Regions from separate parts of the Geodermatophilus sp. SYSU D00700 genome, predicted to be linked through region 3. Evidence: riboswitches for the same ligand, from Rfam matches in the RefSeq annotation. Region 3 holds a riboswitch; each other region holds the start of a gene.
What was found. A riboswitch is a leader RNA that binds a small molecule or an ion and turns the genes downstream of it on or off. The one in region 3 is predicted to bind cyclic di-AMP.
Positions count from the first base shown of each region.

Region 1: it holds a riboswitch for cyclic di-AMP, as region 3 does, so the genes downstream of both, ACI79V_RS19435 (transglycosylase family protein) here and ACI79V_RS01040 (aggregation-promoting factor C-terminal-like domain-containing protein) in region 3, are expected to answer to the same signal.
Region 2: it holds a riboswitch for cyclic di-AMP, as region 3 does, so the genes downstream of both, ACI79V_RS00035 (hypothetical protein) here and ACI79V_RS01040 (aggregation-promoting factor C-terminal-like domain-containing protein) in region 3, are expected to answer to the same signal.

Region 1 is NZ_JBJGZA010000034.1:23,671-28,071, forward strand. Features, by position in the region: gene treZ (malto-oligosyltrehalose trehalohydrolase) at 1-1,597, opposite strand, end outside; gene ACI79V_RS19435 (transglycosylase family protein) at 1,778-2,467, opposite strand; cyclic di-AMP (ydaO/yuaA leader) riboswitch at 2,471-2,598, opposite strand; gene treY (malto-oligosyltrehalose synthase) at 2,842-4,401, opposite strand, start outside.
Region 2 is NZ_JBJGZA010000001.1:6,330-10,730, forward strand. Features, by position in the region: gene ACI79V_RS00030 (ROK family transcriptional regulator) at 1-1,061, shown strand, start outside; gene ACI79V_RS00035 (hypothetical protein) at 1,049-2,017, opposite strand; cyclic di-AMP (ydaO/yuaA leader) riboswitch at 2,271-2,424, opposite strand; gene ACI79V_RS00040 (DNA-directed RNA polymerase subunit alpha C-terminal domain-containing protein) at 2,552-3,148, opposite strand; gene ACI79V_RS00045 (protein kinase domain-containing protein) at 3,174-4,401, opposite strand, start outside.
Region 3 is NZ_JBJGZA010000001.1:214,672-219,072, forward strand. Features, by position in the region: gene ACI79V_RS01035 (class I SAM-dependent methyltransferase) at 1-549, opposite strand, end outside; gene ACI79V_RS01040 (aggregation-promoting factor C-terminal-like domain-containing protein) at 635-1,600, opposite strand; cyclic di-AMP (ydaO/yuaA leader) riboswitch at 1,835-1,995, opposite strand; gene ACI79V_RS01045 (hypothetical protein) at 2,147-2,968, opposite strand; gene ACI79V_RS01050 (LLM class flavin-dependent oxidoreductase) at 3,329-4,401, shown strand, end outside.

The DNA.
Region 1 (4,401 bases), on a different contig from region 3:
CGCCGCGGTGCACCACCAGGAGGCGGTCCTCGTCGTCCCAGCCGACCTCCACCGCGCCCAGGTCCGGGTCGACCAGATCCGGCTGCGCCCGGCGCAGCGCCAGCAGCGCCCGGGTGGTCGCCAGCAGCCGCGCGTGCGGCTCCCGCTCGGGCTCCGACCAGTCCAGCTTCGAGCGGGTGAACGTCTCCGGGTCCTGCGGGTCGGGCACCTCGTCGGCGTCCCAGCCGTGCTCGGCGAACTCGCCCTTGCGCCCCTCGGCCGTCGCCCGCCCGATCTCCGGGTCGGTGTGGCTGGTGAAGAACTGCCACGGCGTCGAGGCGCCCCACTCCTCGCCCATGAACAGCATCGGGGTGAACGGGCCGGTGAGGACCAGCGTCGCGCCGACGGCGAGCAGGCCGGGGGACAGCGACGCCGAGATGCGGTCACCGATGGCGCGGTTGCCGACCTGGTCGTGGTCCTGCAGGTAGCCGAGGAACGCCCAGCCCGGCAGCCGCGCGGTGTCGACCGGCCGGCCGTGGGACCGGCGGCGGAAGCTCGACCAGGTGCCGTCGTGGAAGTACGCGCCGGTCAGCGTCTTGGCCAGTCCCGCCAGCCCGGCCGCGGCGAAGTCGCCGTAGTAGCCCTGCCCCTCGCCGGTGAGCACCGCGTGCAGCGCGTGGTGGAAGTCGTCGCTCCACTGCGCGTGGATGCCCGTGCCGTTGGCGGCGCGCGGGGTCACCAGCCGGGGGTCGTTGAGGTCGCTCTCGGCGATCAGTGTCAGCGGCCGGCCCAGCGCCGCCGAGAGCCGGTCGACCTCCTGCGCCATCTCCTCGAGCACGTGGGTGGCCCGCTCGTCGACCAGCGCGTGGACGGCGTCGAGCCGCAGCCCGTCGACGTGCATGTCCCGCAGCCACATCAGCGCGTTGTCGAGGATGTAGCGGCGCACCTCGTCGGAGTCGGGCCCGGACAGGTTGATCGACGAGCCCCACGGGTTGGGCCCGCCCTCGCTGAACACCGGCATGAACAGCGGCAGGTAGTTCCCCGACGGGCCGAGGTGGTTGTAGACGACGTCCTGGATCACGCCCAGGCCGCGCTGGTGGCAGGCGTCGACGAACCGCTGGTAGGCCGCCGGCCCGCCGTAGCTCTCCTGCACCGTGTACCAGAGGACGCCGTCGTAGCCCCAGTTGTGCGTGCCGTCGAAGCCGTTGACCGGCAGCAGCTCGACGAAGTCGACGCCGAGGTCGACGAGGTGGTCCAGGCGCTCGACCGCCGCGTCCAGGGTGCCCTCGGGCGTGAAGGTGCCCACGTGCATCTCGTAGACGACGCCGCCGGCCAGCGGGCGCCCGGTCCAGGCGCCGTCGCCCCAGGAGTGGGCCGCGGGGTCGAAGCGGCGGGACGGGCCGTGGACGCCGTCGGGCTGGCGGCGCGAGCGCGGGTCCGGCCGCACGGTGTCGTCGTCGCCGAGCAGGAAGCCGTAGTCGGCCTCGGGCGCGGCCGGCACCTCGGCGCGCCACCAGCCGCCGTCGTCGCGGCGCATGTCGTGCACGGCGCCGTCGACCTGCAGGCGCACCCGCTCCGGCACGGGCGCCCAGACGGCGAACTCGGCGGCAGCGGACATGCGAGGACCTCCCGGCGGTGGTGCGGCTGACCGGACCCTCTTGCCCGCTGGGGGAGCGGTCAACCGCCGCGGGCGGCGGCCCGCGGGGGAGCGGGTCCCCCGGCGGCCGCGCGGCTCACGGCCGGCCGAGACCCCCGGGCTCCCGGCAGCCGGGGGAGGACCCCCCGGCTGCCGGAGGACTCACGGGAGCTGCAGCTCCTGACCGACGTAGATCCGGTTCGGGTCGCTGCACTCGTCGCGGTTGGCGGCCCACACCGCCCGCCAGCCACCGTCGACGCCCTGCGCCCTCGCGATCTTGCCGAGGGTGTCGCCGCTCTTCACGACGTAGGAGCCGCCCTCACCGTCGCCGCGGTCCCAGCGGGAGCCGCGGTCCCAGCTGCGGTCGGCGTCCTCGGCCGGTGCCGGCGCCGGCTCCTCGGCGGCCGGAGCGGGAGCGGGGGCAGGAGCGGCGGCCGGCTCCGGAGCCGGCGCGGGGGCCGGCGCGGGGGCCGGGGCAGCCGCGGCCTCGGGCGAGCCGGCCTCCGGCGCCGACGGGTCGAGGTTCTTGCCGCAGGTCGGCCAGGCGCCCGGGCCCTGGACGTCGAGCGTGGCCTCGGCGACGGCGATCTGCTGCGCCTTGGTCGCCAGGTCGGCGCGCGGGGCGTAGTCGAGGCCGCCGAAGGCCTCCCAGGTGCTCTGGCTGAACTGCAGGCCGCCGTAGTAGCCGTTGCCGGTGTTGATGCTCCAGTTGCCGCTGGACTCGCACTGGGCGACGGCGTCCCAGTCGTTGGGGGCGGCGGCCGAGGCCGGGCCGGCCGCGACGCCGATCGCGGCCGCGGCCACGCCGGTCGTCACGAGGGCACGGCGGAGGAAGGACGTGGACGTGCGCATGCGGGATCTCCGATCCGCCGCCTGCGAGGTGAGCTGTCGGGTTCGGAGCGATCGGTGCCCCGGCCGCACGTGTGCGGCTTCACCCCCAGGCGCTGCGTCCGGTCCCCCCGTGACCGCGGCGCACACGCCGAGATGGGTCCCCCACCCCCGTCCTGGCTGTGCAGGAGGAACGGAGCCCGGCGGACGGGGTTCGGCGGACCGGCTCCGGCACGCCGCCGTCGGTCGGCCGCGTGCGGGAGCCAAGGTAACGGTCGCATCACGGGACGGCACACCGGCCCCACCCGTCACGGCGTGCCGCCCGGCGTCCCGGGTCCGGCCCGGGCGCGGCACCGCAGGTCACGGCGGCGCCGGGCGGCGCCGCCGTGACCTCCGTCTCATCCTCGGACGAGCAGCGCCACGGGCAGCCGGGCGAGCAGGCCCGCCACGGGCGCCCCGCCGGCGTCGGCCACGACCCGGGTGTCGGTCAGCACGTCGCGCCAGGCGCCCGTGGGCAGCGCCAGCGCGGTGTCGCCCCAGCCGGTGGCGGCCAGCGCCACGGGCAGCCGGGTCGCCACCGTGACCGCTCCGCCCCGGTCGAAGGCGACGACGGAGCCGGCGGCGCTGCCGGTGGCCTCGACCGGCGTGTAGCCGGAGAACAGCTCCGGGGAGTCCCGGCGCAGCCGCAGCGCCCGGGAGGTGACCAGCAGCTTGGCCGCGCCGGTGTCGTCGACCCCGGGCACCTCACCGCCGTCGAGGCGGGCCAGCAGCCGCCGGCGCTCGTCGTAGTCGACCGGGCGGCGGTTGTCGGGGTCGACCAGCGAGCGGTCCTCCATCTCGGTGCCCTGGTAGACGTCGGGGACGCCGGGCATGGTCAGCTGCACGAGCTTCTGCGCCAGCGCGTTGGACCGCCCGGCCGGGCCGATGCGGGCGACGAACGCCTCGATCTCGGCGTTGGTCGCCGGGGCGTCGTACGCGGCGTCGACCATCCCGTGCAGCTGCGCCTCGAAGGCCTCGTCGACGTCGGTCCACGTCGTCGAGGTGCCCGCCTCCCGGGCGGCCTTCTCGGCGTAGGCGTGCGCCCGCTCGCGCGACAGTGGCCAGGCGCCGACCAGGTTCTGCCACACCAGGTGCGCCAGCGGCCGGTCGGGCAGCGGGTGGCGCGCGAGCCAGCCGCGTACCAGGTCCGCCCACTCGGTGGGCACCTCGGCGAGCACGGCCAGCCGAGCCCGGGTGTCCTCGCTGCGCTTGGTGTCGTGCGTGGTCAGCGTGGTCATCGACTCGGGCTTGCGCGCCCGCCGCCGGGCCTGCGCCTCGTGGAACTCCGCGACCGTGCTGCCGAACCGGGCCGGGTCGCCGCCCACCTCGTTGAGCACCACGAACCGGGCCCAGCGGTAGTAGGCGCTGTCCTCGACGCCCTTGGCCATCACCGGGCCGCTGGTCTGCTCGAACCGGGTGGCCGCCTCGGTGCCGGCCCGCGCCAGCACCGGGTGCAGCGCGTCGACCGCGGCGACCAGGTCGGGACGGCGGTCGCGGACGGCGGCCACCGTGGCGTCGAGGTGCTCGCGGCCGTCGGGCAGGTAGGTGCGGTAGACGTCGAAGCTGGCCAGCAGCTCGGCCAGCGCCTCCTCCTCCGTCTCGACGTCGATCCCGGGCAGCTCGCCGATCACCCGCACCAGGCGGGCGACCTCCGAGCCGAGGCTGCCGTCGGTGACCTCGCGCTTGCAGTGGTGCACCAGCCGCGCGTAGTCGACCTCGCGGCCCGACAGCTCCGTGTCCAGCGCGGTGAGCGCCGCCTCGCCGGCCGGGTCGACCAGCACGTCGTCGACCTCGGCGAGGGCGTCGTAGCCGGTGGTGCCGGCGGTGCGCCAGCTCTCCGGGAGGTCCTCGCCGGGCTCGAGGATCTTCTCGACCACCGTCCAGCGCCCGCCCGAGGCCTCGGCCAGCCGGTCGAGGTA
Region 2 (4,401 bases), 210 kb from region 3:
TCGCCGGCGGCCTGCTCGACGAGGTCGAGCGCGGGCCGGCGTCGCGCCGGGGCCGGCCGGCCACCCCGCTGGCACCGGGGTCGGGGCCGGCGGGGCTGGGCATGCAGGTCGACGCCGGGCTGGTCGCGGTCCGGGTGGTCGACCTGCGCGGGCGGACGGTCGCCGAGCGGCTGCACGAGGAGGACCTGCGCGGCAGCGACCCGGTCGCCACGCTGGACCGGCTCGGCCGGCTGGGCGCCGAGGTGCTCGGGTCGCTGCCCGCCGGTGTGCGGGTGGTGGGCGCCGGGCTCGCGCTGCCCGGCCTGGTCGACGCCGGGCGGGGCCTGCTGCTGCGGGCGCCCAACCTCGGCTGGTCGCGGGTGCGCCCCGCCGACGTGCTGGCCGACCTGCTCCCCGACGGGCTGGTCCCGGTGCTCGGCAACGAGGCCGACCTCGCCGCGCGCTGCGTCGCGCAGAGCGCCCCGGGCCGGCCGGGGCCGCACCGGGACTTCGTCTACCTGTCGGGGCAGATCGGCATCGGCGGGGCCGCGGTGCTCGGCGGCCGGGTGATGACCGGCAGCTCGGGCTGGGCCGGCGAGATCGGCCACGTCTGCGTCGACCCGGCCGGGCCGGACTGCCCGTGCGGGTCGACCGGGTGCCTGGAGCGCTACGCCGGCCGGCTGGCGCTGCTGGCCGCCGCCGGGGTGCCCGCCGACGCCGGCCCCGCGGAGCTGCGGGCCCGCGCCGAGGCCGGCGACCCCGGCGCCCGCCGCGCGCTCGACCGCGCGGCGTGGGCGCTGGGCGTCGCGCTGGCCGGGGTGGTCAACGTGCTCGACATCCCCACGGTGGTGCTCGGCGGTCACCTCGCCGAGCTGACCGACCTGCTGCGCCCGGGGCTGGAGGAGCACCTGGCCCGGCGGGTGCTCTCGGCCCGGTGGCGCCGGCCGTTCGTGGCGGCGGGCGGCGCCGTGCCGGCCGCGGGGGCGACCGGCGCGGCGCTGCGCGCGCTCGACGCGGTGCTCGAGGACCCGGTGCGCTGGCTGGCGCCCGCGGCGCGGGAGGTCGCGGCTCAGCCCACGTAGTTGACGTGCACGTGGTCGTAGTGGTTGGCCGTGACGCCGCCCCGGTCGGCCATGGTCGACCACGAGCCACCCGGCGAGGAGAGCATCCGCTGCTCCCAGATGAGGTAGTCGACGCCGAGCTCGTCCCAGTGCTCGACGTGGTACTGCACGATCGCGTCGCCGAGGGCGGCGTCGGTCAGCACCATGTAGTCCAGCGCCAGGCCGGAGGGGTGCCCGCCCGGGTCGGCCGCGCTCGCGCGGGTGCCGCCGAGGGTGATCGACGCGGCGCCGGGGACGTTGCTGACCACGGCGTCGGCGGCGGCCTGCACCACCGAGCGCACCGGGCCCGAGGTGTTGGTGATCCGGGCGACGCGGGAGGCCGTGGTCCCCGACGACGAGGACGAGGCCGACGACGAGGCGGCCGGGGAGGACGCCGCCTCCGACCCGCCGGACTCCCCCTCGGCCTCCTCCGCCGCCGCCTGCGCCTCCGCGGCCTCCGCGGCGGTCTGGGCCTCCGCAGCCGCGGCCGCCTCGGCGGCGGCCCGCTCGGCGGCGGCCTGCGCCTCCGCGGCGGCCTGCGCCTCGGCGGCGAGCCGCGCGGCCTCGGCCGCCTGCGCGTCGCGCACGGCCTGGTCGGCACCGGCCTGCGCCTGCGCGGCGGCGGTCTCGGCGGCCTCGCGGCTGCCGCGGCTGGCCGCCAGCTCCTCGAGCACCTGCAGGTCCTGCGGCTGCACCTGCGGGACCTCGGTCGCGGTGCCGGTCTGCGCGGGCAGGCCCAGCGCCTGGGCGACGGTCACGGTCTCCGACGTCCCCGCCTGCGCCTCGGCGGCCGGGTCGGGGCCGACCAGCACGTTGGCCACCAGCGCGCCGGCGGCGGCGACGCCGAGCAGCAGCGCGGGGCGGCGGACGGGGGCGCGGCGGGACCGGCGGGCGGCGCCGGCGGCGGGCCGCGGGATCTCGGCGGTGGGGGCGTCCATCGGAGGGAGGTGCTCCAGGGGTACGGGCACGGCGCGGCCGGCGGCGGCGCCGTGGAGGGGTGCGGGGCAGTGGGCGGCACCGGCCGTCGGGGCGACGCGGGCGCACCGGCGGGCACCACCCGAGGAGCTCGGGTGGGCGCGGTGCGGCGTCGGGACGGCCGGGCGCGGTCAGATGCGGGAGCGCACCCGGGTGCGGCGGAGCCGGCGGGGTGGTGCGGTCGTGCTGCAGAAGCGCGCCATCCGGCGGGCTCTCCGTTTCTCCCGTGGGCCGCCTACCGGGTCAGCTGACGGGTTCGGGCGGGAAGCAGCCCTACCCGCGGCCGGACGGTGTCCGGCGGGCGGGATTCACCCCAGTGGTGCGGTGGGTCCCCGGCTCGCCCGGGAGGGCGACTCGGCGGCATCCGTCCGGACTCCCCGGACGGGGACTGACGGCCGGTCGGACGGCGGCCACGGTAACCGTCGTTACCGCACCGTGACAATCCCGCGGCGGCGGAGCGTGACGAGCATCGCGTGTCGCGGCGGCGTGTCGGGCCGTCAGGCGCCGAGCAGCCGCCGCAGCCAGTCGACCTGGGTGCGCACCGACCACAGCGCGAGGCGGCCGGGCACGGTCACCGCGGCGCGGGCCACCCGCACCCCGAGCCGCACCAGGTCGGCGTACTCGGCCGGCCGGGGTGCAGGCGCCGGGCGGGCGGCGCGGCGCGGGGCGGACGCGGGCGGGGCCGCCGCCGCCTCGGGCTGCGGACCGGGCGCCGTCCCCTGCTCCGGCGGGGGGGCCCCGGGCACCAGCAGGTCGAGGCCGCTGCGCCGGCGGGGGTCCCGCAGCGAGGCGAAGGAGGGGATCTCCGGCGCGTCGGGCGCCCCGTCGTCCTCGGCCGGCAGCGACAGCTGCCCGTCGCGCGCCGCCGTCCCCGATCGGGGCAGCGGCGTGGGCGGCTCCGGCACGACGCGGCGGATCGCCGTCACCAGGCCCGCGCCCAGCCCGGGCACGGCGGCGAGCTCACGGCGGCTGAGGGCGGCGAGCGCGGCGACGTCGGTGATGCCGGCGCGGGTCAGCGCGGTGACTGCCCGGGTGGGCAGGCCCAGCGTCTCGATCGTCCCCGCCGGAGCGTCCCCCGGTGACCTGGTCGGCATGGCGGAGGACCCTAACCGCCCGCGGTCAGCCGGCCGCACCCGTGTCGGGAGCCGCGCTGCCCCCGTCGGGTGCCGACGACGTCGCCGACCCCGGGGACGTCGCGCCCGACGACCCCGACGGCGCGGGCTCCGAGGGCTCGCTCGGGGCGGGCTCCGACGGCTCGCTCGGGGCCGCCCCGGTCGGGTCGGTCGGGGCCGGCTCGGTCGGGGCGCTGTCCGAGGGCGCCGGCTCGGTCGGCGCGGGCCCGGTGGGGTCGGTCGGGGCCGGCTCGGTCGGGACGCTGTCCGAGGGCGCGGGCTCGGACGGGGCGGGCTCCGAGGACACCGCGTCGGAGGGGGCCGCGTCGGAGGGGGCCGGGTCGGAGGGGGCCGCGTCGGAGGGGGCCGCGTCGGAGGGCGCGGGCTCGGCCGGCGCGGGCTCGGGGGACGCTGCGTCCGGGGACACGGCGGCGTCCGACGGTCCCGGTTCCGCGGGCGCGGGCTCGGCCGGCGCGGGCGCGGCCGGGCCGGACCCGGACGGCACCGACAGCGCCGCCTCGGGACCCTCACCTCCCGCGGGCGCACCGCCCTCGGGCGCCGGTGCCGGTGCTGCCGGGGTGACCGCGACGCGCAGCGTCACGGGGGCGCCGGGCTGCAGCGGGACACCGACCGGGTCGAGGCCCGAGACCGTGCCCGGCTCGACGGCGGTCGTCACCTCGTCCTGCCGCTGCACGGTGAGACCCAGCGCGGTGAGGTCCGCGGCGACGTCGTCAGCAGGGCGCCCGACGTGGTCGTTGGCGGCGAGGACCACCGAGCCGGCCGCCGCGGCGCCCTCGCCGGTGCCGGCGCCGGTCTCCGCGGCCTGCGCGGGAGGCTGCCCGCCGCCGGAGCCACCCGGCCAGAGGAGGACCGCGAGCAGGCCCGCGAGCAGCACCGCCAGCACCGGCACCAGCACCGCCGGGCGCCGGCGCGGCGACCGCGAGGCACCGGACACCTCCGCGGTCTCCCCGGGTGGCAGGTCGTCCGGGGACACCGGCTCCGGGGAGGGCACCGTGACCGCGGCCGTCTCGACCAGCGCGGCCGGCGGGGCCGCGGCGACCGCCCGGGAGGGCGACGGCGCCCCGGGGCGCGGCCGGGCGGTCTGCTCGATCGTCTCCTCGACGGCGGTCAGGAACGCGTCCGCGTCGGGCAACCGCTCACCGGGGTCCTTGACCAGGGCGGCGTCGATGAGGGAGCGGACGCCGGGCGGGACGTCCTCGGGCAGTGGCTCGGGA
Region 3 (4,401 bases):
CGGCAGGTACGGGCGGCCGGGGTCCCCGACGAGCACCTCGGCACCGCGGGCCCGCGCCCGGTCGAGGAACGGCAGCACCCGCCCGGTCATCACGCGGTCGTAGCAGACGTCCCCGGCCAGGACGACGTCGACGTCGGGCGGCTCGCGGTGCAGGACGTCGCCGATCACGCTGATGCCGCGCACGCCGTTGAGGACGGCGTTGACGCCGACCGCGGTCCGCGAGAACGGGTCGACGTCGCTGGCCAGCACGTGCCGGGCGCCGGCGAGGACGGCCGCGACGGCGACCAGGCCGCTGCCCGACCCGAGGTCGAGGACGCGACGGCCGGCGACCGGGACGGCGCCGTCGAGCACGGCGCGGGCCAGGGCCTGCCCGCCGGGCCAGGCCGCGGCCCAGAACGGCGGCTCCTCACCGGCGCCGCCGGCGGTCTCCATCGCCTCCCACAGGGCGACGACGTCGTCGGCGACGTGCAGCCGGACCTCGGGGACGAGGGAGGGCCGGCGGACCTGGGTGTGCGCGCGGACGAAGCCCGCGGGCACCACCCTGGTCACCGGCCCTCCCGAGGTGACGTGCTGGAACGGCTCCGCTGCAGGGTCCCGCGCCGAGCGTGCGAGGCGCGGGGGCAGCGGGGTCCTCCTAGTACCAGCCGGTGGCCTGCGAGTGCGCCCAGGCCTCGCAGGGCGAGCCGTAGCGCTCGTTGATGTAGATCAGGCCGGCGTCGATCTGGCGGTAGCCGTCGGAGGTCTTGGCGATGCCGGTGCTGGCCCAGGTGGAGTCGAGGAACTGCGCGATCCCGTAGGCGGTGCTGGTCGGGTTCTGCGCGTTGGGGTTCCAGTTGCTCTCCTTGCCCCAGAGCTTCTCGAGGCAGGAGAACTGCTCGGCGCCGACGAGGCTGAGCGCGTAGTCCTTGAAGGACCCGCGGCTCTCGGAGCTGGAGCTGCTCGGCGCCGGAGCCGCGGCGGACTCGGCGGCCTGGGCCTCGGCGGCCTCGGCGGCCTCGGCGGCCTCGGCGGCAGCAGCGGCCTCCGCGGCGGCGGCCTCGGCCTCGGCGGCAGCCTGGGCCTCGGCGGCAGCCTGGGCCTCGGCAGCGGCCTGCGCCTCGGCGGCGGCGCGCGCGGCCTCCTCCTCGGCGGCGATGCGGGCGGCCTCCTCGGCGGCGATGCGGTCGCGCTCGGCCTGGTCGGCCGCGGCCTGGGCCTGGACGGCGGCGGCGTCGATCGCGGTGCGCTCGGTGCGGGAGGCGGCGAGCTCCTCCAGCGGCGCGAGGTCACCGTCCTCGACGGCGCCGTCGGTGCCCTGCTCCGCGAGGCCGAGCGCCTCGGCCACGCCCACCGAGGCGCTGGCGGTGTCGGCCTCGGCACCGCCGGTGGCGGCGGGGCCGGTGCCGGAGAGCACCCCGACCAGGAGCGCGCCGGCGGCGGCGGTACCGAGCAGCAGGGCCGGGCGGCGGGAGCCCAGCAGGCCACCGCGGCGCGCGCGGCCGGGGGCGGGGGTCTCGTCGTCCACCTCGAGGACGGCGGTCTCGAGGGCGTCGGTGTCAGGGGTGTCGGGGGTCTCGGCGACGGGGGTGTCGGCGGCGGTGCGACGGGTACGGCTGAACATGCGGGTGGGCGCTCCGAGGGAGAGGGCGCGCGGCGGCCCGGGGCATGGGCACGCGCACGCAGCGCGGGTCTACGGCGTGTCTGGTCGGGAGGTCTCCGGCGGCCGCGGTCGGCGCCGGGGCGCGGCAGGGCAGGGTCGAGCCGGCGTCAGGAGGACGCGGGACCGCGCTGCGCGCGCGGGCGGCTGCACCTGCGGGCCGCGGGGGCCCGGAGGCGGGGCATGCGGAGGCTCTCCGTTTCTTCCGTGAGCCGCCTACCGAGTTAGCTGACGGGTTCGGGCGGGAAGCAGCCCTACACCCCCGCGAGCAGAGCTCGACGGGTGCGATTCACCCCAGTACTGCGGTGGGTCCCCGGCTCGCGTCCACGGGTGCGGACACGACTCGGCGGCGTCCGGCCAGGCTCCCCGGACGGGGAGAGACGACCGACCGGACGCCCGCCACCGTAGACACCGTTACCGGTCCGTGACAACACGGGGCCGGAGGGACCGGCGGGACGGGTGTGACCCGCCGGCCCCCCGGGCAGCTGCCCGCGCCGGTGTCGCTGCTGGTCAGGAGGCCGCGGCGACCTGGGGCCGGTCCGTGTCGCGCAACACAGTGACCTGCGACGCATCGGCAGCGGCGACCGGCTCCCGCGCGGCGCCCGCCGCGGCTTCCCCGACGGTCTCGGCCGCCTCGCGACGCTCGGCGAGGACGGGGACGTCGTCGGGCAGCACGCCGGTGATCACCGCCAGCGCCCGGTCGATCTGCCCGGTCAGCCCGAGCAGCCACTCGCGCGCCTGGTCGCGCTCGTCGCGCAGCGGCGCGAGCTCGGCCTCGGCGACCCGCCGGCGCTCAGCCGCCTCGGCGTCGGCGCGGGCGCGGACCTCTGCCGCCTCCCGGTCCAGGCGCTCGCGCACCGCGGCCGCCGCGCGGTCCAGCCGGGCGCGCTCCTCGGCCGCCCCCCGGCCCAGCTCCGCCGCCTCGCGGCGGGCCGCCTCGAGCACCGCCGCGGCCTCGCTGCGGGTCTGCTCGCGCAGGGCGATGACCGCCTCGCGCATCTCGGCGACCCCGCTCAGCCGCGCCTCGGCCTCGGTGCGGGCCTCCTCGACCACGCGCCGCGCTTCCTCCTCGGCGGCGGCGGTCCGGGCTGCCGCCTCGGCCTCGGCCCGGCGGACCAGTTCCAGCGCCTCGTCCGGCCCCGGCAGCGACTGCCGCTCGCGGACGAGCGCGGCCAGCCGGCGCCGGGCGTTCTGCAGCTCGGCCGAGGCGGCGGCGTAGCGGCTGAGCAGGTGGTCGTTCTCCCGGCGCAGGACGAGGACCTCGGTCTCCGCCCAGTTCACGTAGTCGTCGACCTGCGCGCGGTCGTAGCCGCGGACCGCCCCGGTGAACACCGGCCCGGTCCCCAGCAGGCCGTCGAGTCCGCCCGACGGCGGCCGCCCCCCGGTGCCGTCCCCCGGCGCTCCGGTCTGAGCGCCTCCCCCTGCCCGCTGCGACATCCCGGTCCCCCTCGGTCCGCCGTGCCGGTCCGGACTCCCCGGCCGGCCGTCGGGGTGATCACGATCCCACCCCGGATACCCACCGGCCGGGCGCCGACAGGGGGGCGCGGGGCCCGCCGGAGTGGGATCGCCGGGACGTGCCGGATCCGTCACCGAGCGCAGTCATTGCATCTCAGCACGGTCACGAGACCCTGGGAATGGACGCGGGGGCGCCGCCGTTGGACGGGCCGTAGCAGTAGTTGCACTCTCAACCACATGGAGCACGAGATGCAGTTCGGCGTCTTCTCGGTCAGCGACATCACGACCGATCCGACGACGGGCCGCACGCCGAGCGAGGCGGAGCGGATCCGGGCGATCGTCACGATCGCGAAGAAGGCCGAGGAGGTCGGCCTGGACGTCTTCGCCCTCGGCGAGCACCACAACCCGCCGTTCTTCTCCTCGTCGCCGACGACGACCCTCGCCTACGTCGCGGCGCAGACCTCGCGGCTGCAGCTGTCGACGGCGACCACCCTGATCACCACGAACGACCCGGTGAAGATCGCCGAGGACTACGCGATGCTGCAGCACCTGGCCGGCGGCCGCGTCGACCTGATGATGGGCCGCGGCAACACCGGCCCGGTCTACCCCTGGTTCGGCCAGGACATCCGCGACGGGCTGCCGCTGGCGGTGGAGAACTACGCGCTGCTGCGCCGGCTGTGGGACGAGGACGTCGTCGACTGGCAGGGGCGGTTCCGCACCCCGCTGCAGGGCTTCACCTCGACGCCCCGCCCGCTGGACGGCGTCCCGCCGTTCGTGTGGCACGGCTCGATCCGCAGCCCCCAGATCGCCGAGCAGGCCGCGTACTACGGCGACGGCTTCTTCCACAACCACATCTTCTGGCCGAAGGAGCACACCCAGCGGATGGTCGAGTTCTACCGCCGCCGCTTCGAGCACCACGGCCACGGTGCCGCCGACCAGGCGATCGTCGGCCTCGGCGGTCAGGTGTTCATGCGCAAGAACTCGCAGGACGCCGTGGACGAGTTCCGGCCCTACTTCGACAACGCGCCGGTCTACGGCCACGGCCCCTCCCTGGAGGACTTCTCCCGCGAGACGCCGCTGACCGTCGGCTCCCCGCAGCAGGTCATCGAGCGGACCCTCGGCTTCCGCGACTACGTCGGCGACTACCAGCGGCAGCTGTTCCTCGTCGACCACGCCGGGCTGCCGCTGAAGACCGTCCTCGAGCAGCTCGACATCCTCGGCGAGGAGGTCGTGCCGGTGCTGCGCCGCGAGTTCGCCGCGCTCAAGCCCGCGCACGTGCCCGACGCGCCGACCCACGCGTCGCTGGTCGC